Regions from separate parts of the Glutamicibacter sp. V16R2B1 genome, predicted to be linked through region 3. Evidence: predicted binding sites of a transcription regulator. Region 3 holds the regulator's gene; each other region holds the start of a gene.
The links. The regulator LexA, encoded in region 3, represses DNA repair genes until DNA is damaged. The targets are predictions, from matches to a motif close to TCGAACANNTGTTCGA.
Positions count from the first base shown of each region.

Region 1 (5,412 bases), on a different contig from region 3:
GCTGGCCTTGAAGTCCTCGACGCTGCCGCCGAAGTGGGCGCTTTGACCCAGGAAGACCAGGTACTGCTTCAGCAGCCCGGCGCTGGCCTTGAGCACTTCCTCACCCAACGAGCGCAGGTGTCCGAGTTGCTCACCCAGGGCTGTGGAATCCAGGGTTGTCACATCGACTTCCTTGCGCAGCTGCGCATGCACGGTCAGCAGGGTGGTCAGCCCCTCCAGCGCGGCGCGGGTTTCGGCGGCAGACTCGTGTTGGAAGTGGCGGTACAGGGCCTGCTTGAAGGGCTGCAGGGCCTGGCGGACCTCGGTTTCGAAGGGTACCGAGCTCGCGCCGGGGCGGCGCGCGGGGTGGCCCTGGGCGGTCTTCTTCTTGTGCGGTTTGCGTGATGCCATGACGGGCGCGCGGTCCTTTGCGTAGGTTGGCAGTAAGAATCTGATTCCAGTCTACGCAGGCGGTTCTTAGCCCCGATGGGCTCCATCGGCGGGCTGGAATTCCAAAACGTGGAAAACATCAGCAAAACACCGGTATTCCGAGCAGAGGCAGCGAAAGCCCGTTGAGCGCCGCAAATATTGCGGTAGTTCCCAAGTTTTACTCCAAAAAATTCAGCGTAGTACAAAATGTGGTCTGGATCACCGTTGAATCTCCAGTTCGCGTTGCAATCGGGCGGCAAAACCGAGACAGTGAGTGCAAAGTTATTCCCTTGTGTCTGCAGGGGAAGCAAAAGATTTTCGTTGGTTTCCAAGGAGTGTGGATCATGGCCAAGGGTGCTGCCCCGGATCATGTAGTTATCGTCGGCGCGGGCTTCGTCGGCCTGTCGACCGCCTGGTACCTCCAGGAGCAGGGTGTGAAGGTCACGGTCGTAGACCGCGGCGGTGTCGCCTCCGGTGCATCCTGGGGCAATGCCGGCTGGCTGACCCCGGCCCTGACCCTGCCGATTGCAGAGCCCTCGGTCTTCACCAACGGGCTGAAGATGATGTTTGACCCGGCCTCGCCGCTGTACATCCCGCTGAAGGCCGACGCCAAGCTGATCCGCTTCCTGCTCGGCTTCGCCTGGCACAGCACCCCGAAGAAGTGGGAGCAGGCCATGCGGACCTTCTCCGAGATCGGCACCAGCGGCCTGGACGCCTTCGACGAGATTTCCGAATCCACCTCGGCCGGCCCGGGCGTGCAGGAAACCACCACTCCGGCCAACCCGTTCCTCACCGGCTTCCGCACCATGGCGGACCGCGACGGGCTGCTGCACGAATTCGAGATGATCCACAAGACCGGTGGCAACGTGGAGTACGACCTGCTGACGGGCGATGAGCTGCGCGGCATCGAGCCGACCCTGTCGGAGAACGTCGTGGCCGGCATTGCCATCAAGAACCAGCGCTTCCTGAACCCGCCGAAGTACATGGCTTCGCTGGCGGAGTCCGTTCAGGCCCGCGGCGGTGACATCATCGGCTCGTTCAACGTCACCGATGTGCGGGACAACGGCGGCTCGGTGACCGTTATCGGTTCCGAGGGCCGCGCAATCACCGCGGATCACGTGGTCATGGCCACCGGCGCCTGGATGAACGACCTGACCAAGAAGTTCGGCGTGAACGTCGTCGTGCAGGCAGGCCGCGGCTACTCCTTCACGGTCAAGCCGGAGCACATGCCGACCCACCCGATTTACTTCCCGGCACAGCGCGTGGCCTGCACCCCGCTGGGGGACCGCTTCCGCATCGCCGGCACCATGGAGTTCCGCGACGCCAACCACAAGCTCGAGCCCAAGCGCATCGAGGCAATTGTGGCGGCCGCGAAGCCGGTCTACACCGGCATCAACTGGGAGAACCGCCAGGAGGAATGGGTTGGCGGGCGTCCCTGCACCGCCGATGGCCTCCCGCTGATCGGGCAGACCAACTCCTCGCGCGTTTCGGTCGGTGGCGGACACGGCATGTGGGGCGTGGCCCTGGGGCCGCTGACCGGCAAGATCCTGGCCTCGCAGATCACCGGCCAGTCGGTGCCCGCAGTGGCCCGTCACTTCAACCCGTTGCGCAAGGGCTTCTAAGACCAGTAATCGGTCGAAGACCAACACGCATTCTGCCTCGCGGCCGGAGCCTCACCTTGGGGGATCCGGCCGCGAGGCCGTTTAAGAGCCCGGCCCCGAGGTTCGGGCCGCCCCGGAACGCCGGGGCCGGGAACCTTCAAGGTGTTGCGCGGTCAGTGGTGCCGGCGACCGGAGCCGCGCAGGATGGCCCGGTACCCTTCCCGGTAATTCGGGAAGGTCGGCTCCCAGCCGGTGGCGCGCAAGCGTGCGTTGCTCAGCCGGCGGTCGGCCCCACTGCCGGGGGCCTCCTCGCTGGCGGGTGGCGGCGTGGTGCCCAATAGGCCGGCCAGGTGCTCGTAGACCTCGGCCAGCTGCGCCGGCTCGTTGTCGGTGGCCAGGTAGAGCTCGTCGATATCGGAGCCAAAGTGCGCCAGGTGCACCACTGCCTTGGCCAGATCGTCGCGGTGGACCCGGTTGGTCCACTGCGAGCTTCGCGGCAGGCGGGCCTTGCCCTCGCGCAGGGAGTCAATCAGCCGGGTGCGCCCCGGTCCGTAGATGCCCGAGGCGCGCAGGATCGTGACCGGCAGGGCTGAATCCAGCAGGTAGTCCTCGGTGCAGGCCAGGACCTTGGCCGTTTCCCGCCGCGGCTCCTTGGGGTGTTGCTCGGTGACCCACTGCCCGTCGTTGCCGGCGTTCACCGCCGTGGAGGAAATGTAGAACAGCCTGCGCAGCGCGGGGGCCTGTTGCTGCAGGGCGGTGACCAGGTGCCGGGCCGCCTGCAGATAGCTGTGCTCGTAGCCTGCGGCGTCGCGGCTGGCCGGGACCGGGGTGAACAGCGCGACCTCGGTGTCCGGGTCGATTGGCGGCAGCTGCCCGCTGGCCACATCCACCTGCTGCCCGTGAAAGGTTGGCGGCAGCTTCTGCGGATTGCGCCGCCAGGCGGTGACATGGGCTCCGCGGGCCTGGAAGCGGAAACCGGCCTCCGTGCCCACGTCCCCGCAGCTGATCAGTAGTACCTTCACGAATGCGGCTCTCTTCCCCCGGGTGCAATCTTGGCAGGTGCGCCGGCCGACGGCCGTGGTGCGCAAATCCTGCCTGCTTACAGCATAGACACTGCGGCGTGTTTCCTTGCTAGAATCACAGTGTTCGAATATGTGTACGAAAAGTGGTGGGCGATGGCTGCGAAGGATCCGCTGGTCCCCGAGGCCAGCAGCAGCGGGCCGGTCGGCGCGGTGCAGGCCATGGGGTTCCCCTCACCGGCGCGCGATTACTTCGACGGCGGGCTGGACCTGAACCGGCTGCTGATTACCGACCGCGTCTCCACATTCATCATGCGGGTCGCCGGAGGGGCGATGGTCTCCGCAGGGATCCATGACGGGGATGAAATCATCGTGGACCGCTCCCGCTCGGTCCAGCACGGCAGCGTGGTGGTGCTGAGCCTCAATGAGCAGATGCTGGTGCGCCGCTGGCAGGTGGAGCGGGGCCGGGTCGGGCTGCTCAGCGACGAGTCGGCCCAGCCGCAGTGGCTGGGTGAGCATGACGAGGTCGAGGTATTCGGCGTCGTGACCAGGTGCCTGCATTATGTCCGCTGACCCATCCGCACAGGCCGGCGAGCACATCGCCCTGGTGGACGTGAACAACTTCTACGTTTCCTGCGAACGGGTTTTTGATCCCACCCTGCGCAACCGGCCGGTGGTGGTGCTGTCCAACAACGACGGGTGCGTGGTGGCCCGCTCCGCCGAGGCCAAGGCCCTGGGCATCACCACCGGCCAACCCTACTTCCAGGTCCGCGACCTGCAGCGCAGCCACGGGCTGGCGGTGCGCTCGAGCAACTACGAACTGTACGGGGACCTCTCGGCCCGGGTCATGGAGGTGCTGGCCCGCTTCGGAACCTGGCAGGAGGTGTATTCCATCGACGAGTCCTTCCTGGGGCTGACCGGGTCCCTGCAGCAGGTGCAGCGCACGGCCGCGCAGATTAGGGCGGCCCTGCAGCGTTCGGTGGGGGTGCCGGTCTGCGTGGGGGTGGCCGCCACCAAGACGCTGGCCAAGTTCGCCAACCATGTGGCGAAGAAGAACCCCGGACTGCAGGGGGTCTGCGTGGAGCAGTTGATGGACCCGGAGGTGGTGGCGCGGATCAAGTCCCTGGTGCCGGTCACCGAGGTGTGGGGTGTGGGACGCAAAACCGGCAGGAAACTGGCCGGGATGGGCATCGTGAGCATCGCCGACCTGGCGGGCGCGGACCCGCAGCTGATCCGCAAGAGGTTCTCCGTCGTGCTGCAGCGCACCGTTTTTGAACTGGGCGGCACCCGCTGCATCGGCCCGGTGGAGGAGCGTGCCGACAAGGGGCAGGTGATGTTCACCCGTTCCTTCGCCCACCCGGTGACCAGCCGGGAGCAGATGCGCGAGGTGATGAGCTTCTACGCCCAAAAGGCCGCGGCGCGCCTGGCGCGGGAGGGGCGCTACGCCGCACTGCTGACGGTGATGGCCGGAACCAGCCGCTTTGCCGCAGGCCCGGCCTCCTTCCCCTCCACCCAGGTGCGCCTGCCGCAGGCGACACGGGACCCGATCCTGATTACCCGGCTGGCGGTGCAGGCGATGGAGGGGCTGATGGAGCCCGGCACGGAGTATGTGCGTGGCGGGGTGATCCTCTCCGGGCTGAGCGACCAGCCCGAGGCCACCCAGCTGGACCTGCAGTGGCAGGACGCGGCACCGGCACCGCAGGGCGCCGGGGACAGCGGGGAAACACTGAGCCAGATGGTGCAACAGGTGACCGAGCGTTTTGGCAGCAAGGCGATCGGGCTGGGACGCAGCGGACTGGCCGGGGACCCGGACTGGGCGATGCGCCGCGAGCACATGTCCCCGCGCTTCACCACGAACTGGGATGAGCTGCCCACGGTCCGGGCCTGAATCCGGTTGCCGCGCGGCGGGGGCCCGGCGGGGTGCCACAATGAGAGCATGAGGTTTCCCCGGCGTGCACCACAGTCCCTGGCCCTGTCCTGCGTCCTGGCGTTGGCGCTGAGCGGATGTTCCGGCGGGGCCCCGCAGCCCGACCCCGCCCCGACCCCGGCCCCCGGCTCTTCCAGCCCCGCCCCCAGCGGCAGTGCCTCCGCACCGGCGTCCCCCACGGCGTCGCAGAGCCCCACCGCCTCCCCGACGCCCACCGCCTCCCCGCAGGATCCGGAGGCGCAGCGGGCCAGTGAACTGGTGCGGGACCTGGAGGTGCAGCAGCAGGCCGGACTGCTGGTGATGGCCGGGGTGCCGGCCACCGGTGCCACGCAGCAGGAACTGGACCAGCTGGCGGACGCGGGGATTGCCAGCGTGTTCCTGCGCGGGCGCTCGCAGTTGTCGCTGCAGCAGACCGCCGGCCAGGTGAAGCAGATCCGCAAGGCCGTGGCACCGAACG
Region 1 is NZ_VATX01000009.1:155,373-160,784, reverse strand. It holds gene FDN03_RS06320 (hypothetical protein) at 1-390, opposite strand, end outside; gene FDN03_RS06315 (FAD-dependent oxidoreductase) at 753-2,030, shown strand; gene FDN03_RS06310 (NAD(P)H-binding protein) at 2,183-3,031, opposite strand; gene umuD (translesion error-prone DNA polymerase V autoproteolytic subunit) at 3,185-3,601, shown strand; gene FDN03_RS06300 (Y-family DNA polymerase) at 3,591-4,916, shown strand; gene FDN03_RS06295 (glycoside hydrolase family 3 N-terminal domain-containing protein) at 4,965-5,412, shown strand, end outside.
Region 1: umuD (translesion error-prone DNA polymerase V autoproteolytic subunit) is a predicted target of LexA. The motif match lies at 3,156-3,171, and genes of this name have one in related genera.

Region 2 (5,412 bases), on a different contig from region 3:
GTCAGGCTGCCCGGATCGGAGAAGTGCACCAACCCGTTCGGGGATTCCCAGCGCACCGACCCATCAGGCAGGAACTGGCTCTGCCACCGCAGGGCGTGTTTGAACATCTGATGCCGGGTACACAACAATTTCGTGTTATCCCGAGTGGTCGCCCCGCCCTTGGCCCAGTCCTTGACATGATCGATCTCGCACCGCTCCGCCGGGCGCCGGCACCCAGGGAACTGGCAATGCTCATCACGCAACTGCACCAGCTCCTGCAACGCCGCCGGAGGACGGTACCGGGTACGGCCCACATCGATCGGGGCCCCGTCCCACGGATCGGTAAGCACCCGGGCAAAGGACGGGGCGTGCCGGGCCAACGCCAACGCCACCCCTGCCGGAATCGGCCCGTACCCCTGCAACTCGGCCAACGCGGTCCCCGGGGCGGCCAACAACTGCAGGGCCGGCAACAACACGTGCAGCTTCACCCGCACCCCCGGCCCGGGCCTCTCCGGCCACCCCTGGATCAGCACGTCCCGGAAAACATCGGCATGCAGCTGCGCGTCGCTGCGCTGCTCATCCGGCTCCCGGTGCTCATTGGCGTGCGCGGTGATGTTCTTCATGATCGCCATGATGTCCTCCGCCGGCAGGCACGCCTGCAACGCGGCCATCCCATCAGGCTCGGCCCACCACCGCACATAGCGCTCCTCCACCCGGCGTTCACGCCGGGTGGCCGGGGCCTCGGGCAGCATCTGGGTGCGCAGCTTCTTCGCCCGCTTACTCACCTGAGCATCAGTATCCCGCCGGGCCACCGGCAACAGGTTCTGCTCCAACTGCCCCACCTGCTCCGGCTGCAGATCCTGACTGGAACGAATCACCGTGATCGCGCTGCGGGTAGTGATCTGCCCCTGCAGCAACGCCTCCAAGGTGCGCGGACACAACTGGCGCAACCCCTCGGCCACCAACAGGCGGGCGTTGGTCGAGTACTCGGTGGTGCGGGTGGCCAAGGACGCCTCGGCCACGAAATTCTGCCGGATCACCTGCTCCGAGCCCGGCTTCACCCCGTACTTCTGGATACTGGCCAACTGCAGCGGATCAGTGATGCCCTTCTGCCGGTCCTGCAAATACGACAGCTCCAGCCCCTCGGCCAGCAACACCGCCTCAACGGCATCGAGCATCGAACGCAGCCGCCCCACCGTTCCCAACCGCTCCAACACCTCAACCGGGGACCCCGGTGCGGCCGCCAGTAACTCATCGGTCACGGCCGAGGTCAGGGGCTGGCACGCAAGCTTGTAATCGATCCCGGCATACAGCACCCCGTCGATGCCCCAGTGGTCCCGAAAACCGCTGGGCAGGATCGGTAACCGGTGGACGTCATCCCCGGAATCGAAGATCTCTTTTCTGCCCATACCCCATCATCCCAACCCCCACCGACACTATGACCCCGACCACAACCAGATGGGGAAAGTTCGAAAAGATTTTCGAGTCGGTTCGACGCTCAGGTCGGGCTCGTGGCGCTTACTGCCCGCTCCTGGCGGCAGCTTGGTGGAATGTGAGCAGGCTGGCCGGGGTCAGGCCCCAGTCCAGGACCGCTACTTCAACAACGGTCCCGGCCTGGGGTACGTGGGCGAACGAGGCGTGGCCGTGGAAGTAGACATCCAGGCCCCGCAGCTGGTCGAACAGCTCCACCAGCTCATCGGGCTGATCGGTGAAGAACTGCAGCACGTAGTGCCGGACCGCGTCAAGATGGACATCTGGTTCGGGCACCGGCGCCTGCAGCAGCAGTTCGGTGATGTTGTTGTGCCCCTGCACCCGGCAGCCGGTCACCCGGCCCACGTCACTGATCATGGCTTCTCCGGTGCGGGATCATTGTCGGTGGGTAATTGCGGCGTGATCCCCAGCTGCAGGGCCGTGACCTGTGGCGGCGTCGAATCCTGGCGCAGGTAGCCGCCGAAGGCCAGACGGCGGCCGAGCAGGGCGCTGGCCGGCAGCTGGCGCAACGCCTCAAAGAGCTCCTGGGTACCCGGAACCACCCGGTAGCCCGATGCACCGGTATCCACCTCAAGGTAGGGTGGCCGCTCCCCCAGTCCGAGACGGCGGACCACCCCGCTGCCGTGCAGCAGCAGGTTGGTTTCGTCCGGACCGGAGGGCTGGGTCGTGGGCATTAGGGCACCCGGGCGGTCCAGGCGTCGGTGGCGAACTTCGCGGCGGCCAGTTCGCGTGCGGCTTGGCGGGTGTCCTCATCCAAGGTGGCCTCGGTGGCCTGGTAGTGGCCGGTGAAGGTCTCCATCATGGTGCGGATGACCTCATCGCGGGCCAGCTGGGTTTGGCTCTTGAGCGGGTCCACGCGCTTGACGGCGCTGGTGATGCCCTTGTCGGAGATCTTCTCCCGGCCGATGCGCAGCACCTCGACCATCTTCTGCGCATCGATGTCGTAGCTCATGGTCACGTGGTGCAGCATGCCGCCGCGGGCCAGGCGCTTCTGCGCGGCGCCGCCGATCTTGCCCTGGTCGGTGGCGATGTCATTCAGCGGCTTGTAGTAGGCCTGGACGCCCAGCTTCTGCAGCGCGTCCATGACCCACTGGTCCAGGTACGGGTAGGAGTCGGCGAAGCTCATCCCGTCGACCAGGGATTCGGGGGCGTAGAGCGAGTAGGTGATGCAGTTGCCGGCCTCCATGAACATCGCCCCGCCGCCGGAGATGCGGCGCACCACCTTCACCCCGTGGTGGGCGGCGGCCTGCGCGTCGACCTCGTTGGACAGGGATTGGAAGGAGCCGATGACCACCGCGGCCTCGTTCCAGTCCCAGAAGCGCAGGGTCGGCGGGCGGGTGCCGGCGGCGACCTGGCGGGCGAGCACCTCATCCAGGGCGACCTGCTCGGTGATCGGGATGGTGGTGGGGGCGATAACCTGCCAGTCGTGGTCCGCCCAGGTGGTGGCGTGGCCCAGGGCGCGGCGCACCACGCGGGCCACGGCCTCGGCGTCGAAGCCGATCATTTCGGTGCCCTCGCGCAGTCCGCTGACCACGGCCTCGCGGATGGTGGAGTGCGTGGCGTCGGTGGGCAGCCCGATCAGCGCCCGGTTCAGGTCCTCCAGCGCCTCGTCGGGTTCCAGGAAGAAGTCCCCGTTGATGTTGGAGGCGGTGATGACCCCGTCGGCGCTGTCCAGGTCGGCGATGACCAGCTTGCCGCCCACGACCTTGTACTCGCCGTGGTGCTGGTACTGGAGCGCTTCGGTGGAATCTGCGTGCTGCGTTTCGTGCCCTTGTTGCGTCATGACTTCATCCTATCCGCTGCGCCGGGCCCTCTTCCGTGGCCGTCGGCGACTGGTTCGGCACATCGGGCCGGATGCGGGAAAGCCGGTGGGGGCGTTAAATGCCGCGGCGGGCAGTCCCGGTAATAAACCGGGGCTGCCCGCCGTGGTTGAAGCGGTGTGGGCGTTGCAGCCTACTTCTTGCCGCCGAAGCCCTTGAAGCGGGCGTTGAAGCGCTCGACGCGGCCAGCGGTGTCCATGATGCGCTGCTTGCCGGTGTAGAACGGGTGCGAAGCGGCCGAGATTTCGACGTCGATGACCGGGTACTCGTTGCCGTCCTCCCAGGTGATGGTCTTGGAGCTGCCAACGGTCGAACGGGTCAGGAACTTCTCGCCCGATGCGAGGTCGTTGAACACAACGTAGTTGTACTTCGGATGGATGTCAGCCTTCATGCTTTTATACCCTTTGGTTATCTGCCCCTGGATTTTGCCAGCGGCAACGTACTCGGAAAAATGGTGTCCACGCACGCGTGCGCACACAGACAGTCCATCCTATCGCACCGGGAGCGTGTTCGGCGAACCGCCTAGCGTGGTCCGCGGCACAATTGCCAGAACGCGACGGCGCTGGCGGCGGCCACATTCAGGGAGGCGACCTGCCGGGCCATCGGGATGATCACGCTCTGGTCCACCGCCTGCAGGGTTTCGGGACGCACCCCGCGGCCCTCGTTGCCCAGGACCATCGCGATCTTCTCCCCCGGCTGCGGCACCAGCTCATCCAGCGGGGTCGCGTCCTCGGTCAACTCCATCGCCAGGATCCGGTAGCCGTGCTCACGCACCCGCTCCAGGTCGGCCGGCCAGGTGCCAAGGCGCACCCAGTCGATGGTCAGCGCCGTGCCCATGGACACGCGCACGCTGCGCCGGTAGAGCGGGTCCACGCAGTTTGGGGTCAGCAGTACAGCATCCACGCCGAGCCCGGCCGCCGAACGCAGCATGGCGCCGAGGTTGGAGTGATCGGCGATGTCCTCCAGGATCGCGATCCGCGAGGACTTTTCCAGCACCGCATCCAGCTCCAGCGGGGCCGGGCGCTGCATGGCGGCCAGGGCGCCGCGGTGCAGGTGGAAGCCGGTCAGCGCCTCCAGTTCGGCGTCCTCGCCCACAAAGATCGGGGCGTCGGGGTAGCGGGCGAACTCGGCCTCCAGCTGGGGCAGGTATTTGCGGGCCAGCAGGAAGCTGCGCGGCACATGCCCCACCGAGATCGCGCGCTGGACTACCATGGTGCTTTCGGCGATGTAGATCCCGTTGGCGATGTCGCTGCGCATCCGCAGGTTCGCCTCGCTCAGCTTCAGGTAGTCATCCAGGCGCGGGTCCCCGTGCAGGTCGCGGATCTCGATCACCCGGTGGGCGTAGTGCGGCTCAGCCACCGTTGACCAGCTTGAGCAGCATGTTGGCCAGGGCGATGAGCCCCAGCACCACGATCACCGCGCGCAGCCATAGCGGGGAGAGCTTGCGTCCGATCTTCGCGCCGATGAACCCGCCGATCAGCGAGCCGACGGCGATCAGCAGCACCACGATCCACTGGATGCGTTCGGGGGCGATGATCAGGTACATGCAGGCGGCGATGATGTTCACCAGCAGGGAGAGGATCACCTTGATGGCGTTGGACTGCTGCAGCGAGGCCTGCAGGAACACGCCGAACACGGCCATCAGCAGCACGCCCTGCGCGGCGGTGAAGTACCCGCCGTACACGCCGATCAGGAACACCAGCACGTACAGGATCGCCGGGATGCGCGCCTGGTCGGCGGCGTCCGGGTCGGTGCCGCCGCGGGCGGCCTGGCGGGTCTTGGCCCAGGCGGCCAGCTTTGGCTGGAAGATCACCAGCACCAGGGCCGCGGCCAGCAGCACCGGGGCGACGACCCCGAACACCGATTCGGGCAGGTTCAGCAGCAGCAGGGAGCCGATCAGCCCGCCGATGATGGACAGCGGCACCAGTTTCAGCAGCGTGCGCTTGACGGTGGCCGCCTCCCGGCGGTACCCCCAGGCCCCGGAGAACCCGCCGGCGACCAGGCCCATCGCGTTGGAGACCACCGCGTTGACCGGGGCGACGCCCAGGGCGACCAGGATCGGGAAGGTCACCAGGGTGCCGGAGCCGACCACCGTGTTGATGGTCCCGGCCCACAGCCCGCC
Region 2 is NZ_VATX01000005.1:126,514-131,925, reverse strand. It holds gene FDN03_RS02905 (HNH endonuclease signature motif containing protein) at 1-1,388, opposite strand, end outside; gene FDN03_RS02900 (hypothetical protein) at 1,498-1,827, opposite strand; gene FDN03_RS02895 (hypothetical protein) at 1,824-2,144, opposite strand; gene FDN03_RS02890 (lipoate--protein ligase family protein) at 2,144-3,253, opposite strand; gene FDN03_RS02885 (type B 50S ribosomal protein L31) at 3,424-3,681, opposite strand; gene FDN03_RS02880 (RNA methyltransferase) at 3,813-4,649, opposite strand; gene FDN03_RS02875 (sulfite exporter TauE/SafE family protein) at 4,642-5,412, opposite strand, start outside.
Region 2: FDN03_RS02905 (HNH endonuclease signature motif containing protein) is a predicted target of LexA. The motif match lies at 1,449-1,464, and genes of this name have one in related genera.

Region 3 (5,412 bases):
TCGAGGAAGGCGGTGGTTTCCGCCTCGGTGCCGGCGGTGACGCGCAGGGTGCCAGGGATCCCGTTGTTACGCACAATGATCCCTGCCTCGAGCAGGCCCTGCCAAATCGCTTCCGGATCCTGCAGCCCGCCGAAGAACACGAAGTTCGAATCGCTGACCGAGGGCTGCAGGCCCAGTTCGGTCAACCGGGTGACGATCCGGTCACGCTGGGTCTTGATCTGTTCGACCTCGGCCAGCAGCGCGTCCACGTTTTTCAGTGCCGCGATCGCGGTGGCCTGGGTGACCGCCGAGAGGTGGTAGGGCAGGCGCACCAACCGGATGGCGTCACTGACTTCAGGGGCCGCGGCCAGATAGCCAAGGCGTGCCCCGGCCAGCGCAAACGCCTTGGACATGGTCCGGGTGACGATCAGGCGCTGGCGGCCGGGCAGCAGGCCCAGCGCGGACTTGGTGCCGGCCAACGCGAACTCGGCGTAGGCCTCATCGACGATCACGATCGCGTTGTTCTCGCTGGCCGCCTCGTAGACGGCCTGGATGACATCCAGCCCCAGGGCGGTACCCGTGGGGTTGTTGGGTGAGCAGAGGATCACGATGTTCGGGCGGTGTTCGCGCACCTGGCTGGCCGCCGATTCGGCGCTGAGCGTGAAGTCCGCGGCACGGGTTCCGGCGATGAAGGCGGTGTCGGTGCCGCTGGCCAGCAGCGGGTACATGGAGTACGTGGGTACGAAGCTCATGACGCTGCGTCCCGGTCCACCGAAGGCCTGGAGGATTTGCTGCAGGATTTCGTTCGAGCCGTTCGCCGCCCAGATGTTCTCGGCGCGCAGTTCATGCCCCAGGTAGTCGGCGAGCAGTTCACGCAGTTCGGTGAATTCGCGGTCCGGGTAGCGGTTGAGGGTGGTGGCGGCCTTGGCCACTTCTTGTGCAATTGCCTCGACCACGGCCGGCGGCAGTGGATGGGTATTTTCGTTGACGTTCAACTGGATGGGCACGTCGATTTGCGGCGCGCCGTAGGGAGAGAGCCCGCGGAGATTCTCACGCAAGGGCAGTTGACTTAACAGTTCACTGCGGTCTTTCACACGGTAATTCTAAGCTGGGGCGGGCGCTGGCAGTGAATCAGTGACGCTCCAGGCGGTAACAATGAACCGTGGGCTACTGCTGGTCCAGGACCGGAATCTGCAGGGTTTGTCCGGCCTGCAGCACGCCGCCATGCAGCGAGTTCATTTCGCCGATGTAGCGAATGGCATCTTCCTGGTTGTAGCCTTGCGCGTATTCGCTGGCCAAGTCCCACAGGGTGTCCCCGGGAATGACGGTCACCTCCACCGTTTCAACGCCTACTGGCTCCTGGTCGGAGGCCATTACGGAGTTGGAGAACGTGGTCAGCAGGAAAGTTGCGGCCAGGGCCAGCAGGAAGACCGGAACCCCGATCAACACAACCCAGCCGCGTCGGGTCAGGCGGATTCGCATGCGTGTGGTGCTTTGATCTTTATCCAGTGCCGTAGTGGCCATGGCCGATCTCCTCTCAGGACGAGCGTGATGCGAGTTTCTAATGTTCGAACATCTCATTCGAAGATATGTTCGGATCTAGTACATCTTTTCTAACAGAGCTCGGCGACACTTGTCTAGATAGTTCGAACAAATCTTTGAAAGAGGCTTCGAAATCCACTAGGATTTCGAAGTAAATCGAGCATGAAGACATCACAACAGTCAGCACCGACAGTTTGACCGCTCGGCCATGACTCGCAATCGTTAGGGAAGGCAGAAATTACATGTCAGCATCACAACGCACTCCGCGTGCCAATGCTCGGTCGCTGACCATCCGCCAGAAGAAGATCCTGGAAACCATCCAGCGGGCCATCGGGAACAACGGCTACCCGCCCTCGATGCGTGAGATTGGCGACTCGGTCGGGTTGGCCAGCCTCTCCTCGGTAACCCACCAGTTGGGTCAGCTGGAGAAGCTCGGCTATATCCGCCGTGACCCGCGCCGTCCCCGCGCCATGGAAATTCTGCTTCCGCTGCAGCTGAACGACGAGTCTGAATCCGCTTCCAAGGAACCGGCCGCCCAGCCGGAGCCGGCCGATGAGACCAAGGTCATTGAGCTAAGCACCTCGGCGGACACCACGATGGTGCCACTGGTTGGACGCATTGCCGCCGGTGGTCCGATCCTGGCTGAGCAGAGCGTCGAGGATGTCTTCTCCCTGCCGCGTCAGCTCGTGGGCCACGGTGAGCTGTTCATGTTGCGGGTTTCGGGCGACTCCATGGTGGATGCCGCCATTTGCGACGGCGACTGGGTGGTGGTGCGCCGTCAGCAGACCGCCGACAACGGCGACATCGTTGCCGCCCTGCTGGATGAGGAAGCCACCGTCAAGACCTTCCGCCAGCGTGATGGCCACACCTGGCTGCTTCCGCAGAACTCGCGCTACGAACCGATTCTGGGCGACAGCGCCACCATCATGGGCCGAGTTGTTTCGGTGATGCGTTCGCTCTAGCCTTCCTGCCACCTTCGGCACAGTCCCGGTGTTTCGCGTTACCAAACGCGGCACACCGGGATCTTGTTTTGGCTCTGCTCGACGCTCCCACCCAAGCCGGGAATCAATTCATCCGGATAACGTCCGCTAGGGAGCGAGGCAGGTGAAGGCCGGCAGTGGCAGGCGCAGTTGTTCAAGGACCACCTTTTCGTGGGGCACCACGGGGATTGGCAGGTCATCGAGCCTGAACCAGCGAAGATCCACGGCTTTGTCCGGCTCGTGGATCTCGGGTGTGCCCTGCCAGGTGCGGCATTCGAAAAATAAGTCGACGCGGCCGGGCTGTTCCTTGACCGCAGCCGGGCGCTGCAGCACCGTCAGGGGGTGAAGATGTTCTTCGCGGACCCGTACACCCAGCTCCTCGCCGGCTTCTCGAATGGCTGCCGCTACTGCGCTTTCCCCATTCTCCAGATGCCCGGCGGCGGCAGCGCCCCAGTACCCGTCCAGGAAACCAGTGCCTCGCCGCTGTTGCAGCAACACGGCGTCGGCTTGGCGAAAGATCACGTAACTCACTGCGATGAGTCCGCTGCGTGCCGGAGGCAAGTCCTGCGGTGGAAGGCTCATGAGGTCCTTCGTTTCAGGTCGGTGCTCTGCGTGACGACCGCTGCGGCCGAGAGGATGCTCCAGCGCTGCACGGCTTCCGAGAGCTGGGCCGTCTGCTTGTCCAGGACGGTGGCGGCGGTATCGGAAACGAGCCGCGCGGCGGTTTGCCGCGCCCGCTGCGGCAGTCGGTGATCCGTAGCGGCCAGCGCCAGGTAGCGGCAGAGGATTCCGGTGAATAGGCCCCCATCCCCGCCCTGTTCCAGGCGCAGCCCCTGCTGTGGAACGGTGAGCCCACGGTCCACCGCGTCGATGAGGTCGGCGGCCTGGCGCAGGTACCGTTCGTCCCCGAGCTCCAGCCAGGCCCCAAGGATTGGGCCCTGGTTGTAGGTGTAGATCTGTCCTTCGAGCCGATGTCCGGCGTTAACCAGATAGATCCCATCCAGGTAGAGGCCCAGGGTGGGGTCGAAGAGCTTCTCGCGCATCCAGTCGACCAGCGAGGCAGCGGTTTTCCGGTCCCCGATGCGGGCGAAGTGCAGGGCCGCGGGGCCGTTGACCGGCACGTTCTTGAACGCGCGTTTGCGTGACCAGTACAGACCACCGCCAAGCACCGAATCCTGACCGCTGCGCAGTTGGCGGGTCAGCGAGTCCACCGCCGACTGGGCAAGTTTTGCCGGTTGCTGGTGCAGTTCCAGGCACAGCGCGTTCAGCCGGTGGCTGGAGAGCGCCAGCCAGGCCATGTCATCAAAGAAATAGTTCGGGAACACCCCGAAGTTGCGGATCTTGATCCCGCGCAGCAGCCGCAGCCCGCGGCGCACCTCGGCCTTGGCTGCCTCGGGTGCGCCGGCCCGCACATAGTGACACCCCATGTCCACGATCGCGTCCAGGTAGTGGGCCTGCCACCAGTAGTGCCATTCAGACCATGGGGCGTCCCCTCGGATCCGGCGCCCACGGGCTGCCGGCGCGTTAGGGGTGGGAACCGGTGCCCGCAACGCTCCGATCCAGGTGCCGGGCAGCCCCATGAGCCGGTGCCCGAAACGGTCGTTGACATCACGGGCAGCGTTGTCGGCCAGCGCGGTCCAGCTGTGGGTCATGCACTGCTCCTCTACCTGACGGGGGTCGGTGGGCAACCACCGGGTGCGGCGGTGTTCTGTGACGAGTCTACGTTTCCCGCCCAGCGCGCGCATTTGCCGCCGTACTTGGCTTGGCGTCGGCCGCGGGAGCATGCTGGAGACATGATGCGTGCAGCGGTTATCGATGTTCCCGGTCCGGCTGAATCCATTGCGGTGCGTGAGGTTCCGATTCCCAGACCGCAACCGGACGAAGTGTTGGTGCGCGCCGAGTTCTCCTGCGTGAACCATGTGGACACCTTTGTGCGTTCCGGCGCGTACGCCACCGAGCTTCCTTCCCCGTTCATCATCGGCCGGGATGTGGCCGGCACGGTCGAGGCCGTGGGTGAGTCGGTCACCGGGTTCAGCGTCGGGGACCGGGTCTGGTCAAACTCGTTGGGGTATGACAGGCGGCAGGGGTCCTTTGCCGAATTCTGCGTGGTGCCGGCCGCACGGCTTTTCACGCTCCCGCAGAACGTGGCGGATTTGCGCGGCGTGGTGGCGCTGTCCCATGCCATGACCACCGCGTGGCTGGGGCTGGGGCGCAGCGCACCGCTGGCCGCCGGGCAGTCGGTGTTCATTGGTGGGGCGGCCGGTGCCGTGGGCAGTGCAGCCGTGCAGTTTGCCTGCGCCCGGGGCGCCCGGGTGATTGCCAGCGCCGCCCCGGCGGATCATTCCTGGGTCAGGGATTTGGGGGCTGACACCGTGCTGGACTATGCCCGGCCCGACCTCATCGAAGCGGTGGCCTCCCATGTGCCCGAAGGTGCCGCGATCTGGTGGGACACGTCGGGTCACCAGCAGCTGGCCCAGCTTATCCCGGCGCTGGCCAACCGGGGCACCGTGTTGATTTCCGCGGGCCTGCAGGCCGAGGCCAGCATTCCGGTCGGTGCGCTCTACACCCGGGATGTGAGCGTGAAGGGTTTCGCCGTCTCGAACGCGAGAGCCGAGGAACTTTCTGCGGCGGCCGCCGCGCTGAATGAGTTGCTGGCCACGAGGGAGCTGAAGTACCGGGTGGATCGCGAATTGCCCTTGGAGCAGGCTGGCGAAGCCCACCGGCTGGTGGAGGCCGGTGGGCTTCATGGAAAGGTTCTGGTGCGCCTGCGCGGCTGACCCGGGCGGGGGCGGCCGGCCCCGGCTACTTGTTCGGGTTCAGCCGTTTGAGCACCCCGAGGATGACCTTCTTGTCCGGAGTGGGCCACATCGGCGGCAGCGAGCTCTTCAGGTAGCCGCCGTAGCGTGCAGTG
Region 3 is NZ_VATX01000006.1:4,727-10,138, reverse strand. It holds gene FDN03_RS03915 (histidinol-phosphate transaminase) at 1-1,073, opposite strand, end outside; gene FDN03_RS03910 (LysM peptidoglycan-binding domain-containing protein) at 1,147-1,503, opposite strand; gene lexA (transcriptional repressor LexA) at 1,764-2,483, shown strand; gene FDN03_RS03900 (NUDIX domain-containing protein) at 2,610-3,083, opposite strand; gene FDN03_RS03895 (glycoside hydrolase family 76 protein) at 3,080-4,153, opposite strand; gene FDN03_RS03890 (NADPH:quinone reductase) at 4,295-5,278, shown strand; gene FDN03_RS03885 (ATP-dependent DNA helicase) at 5,304-5,412, opposite strand, start outside.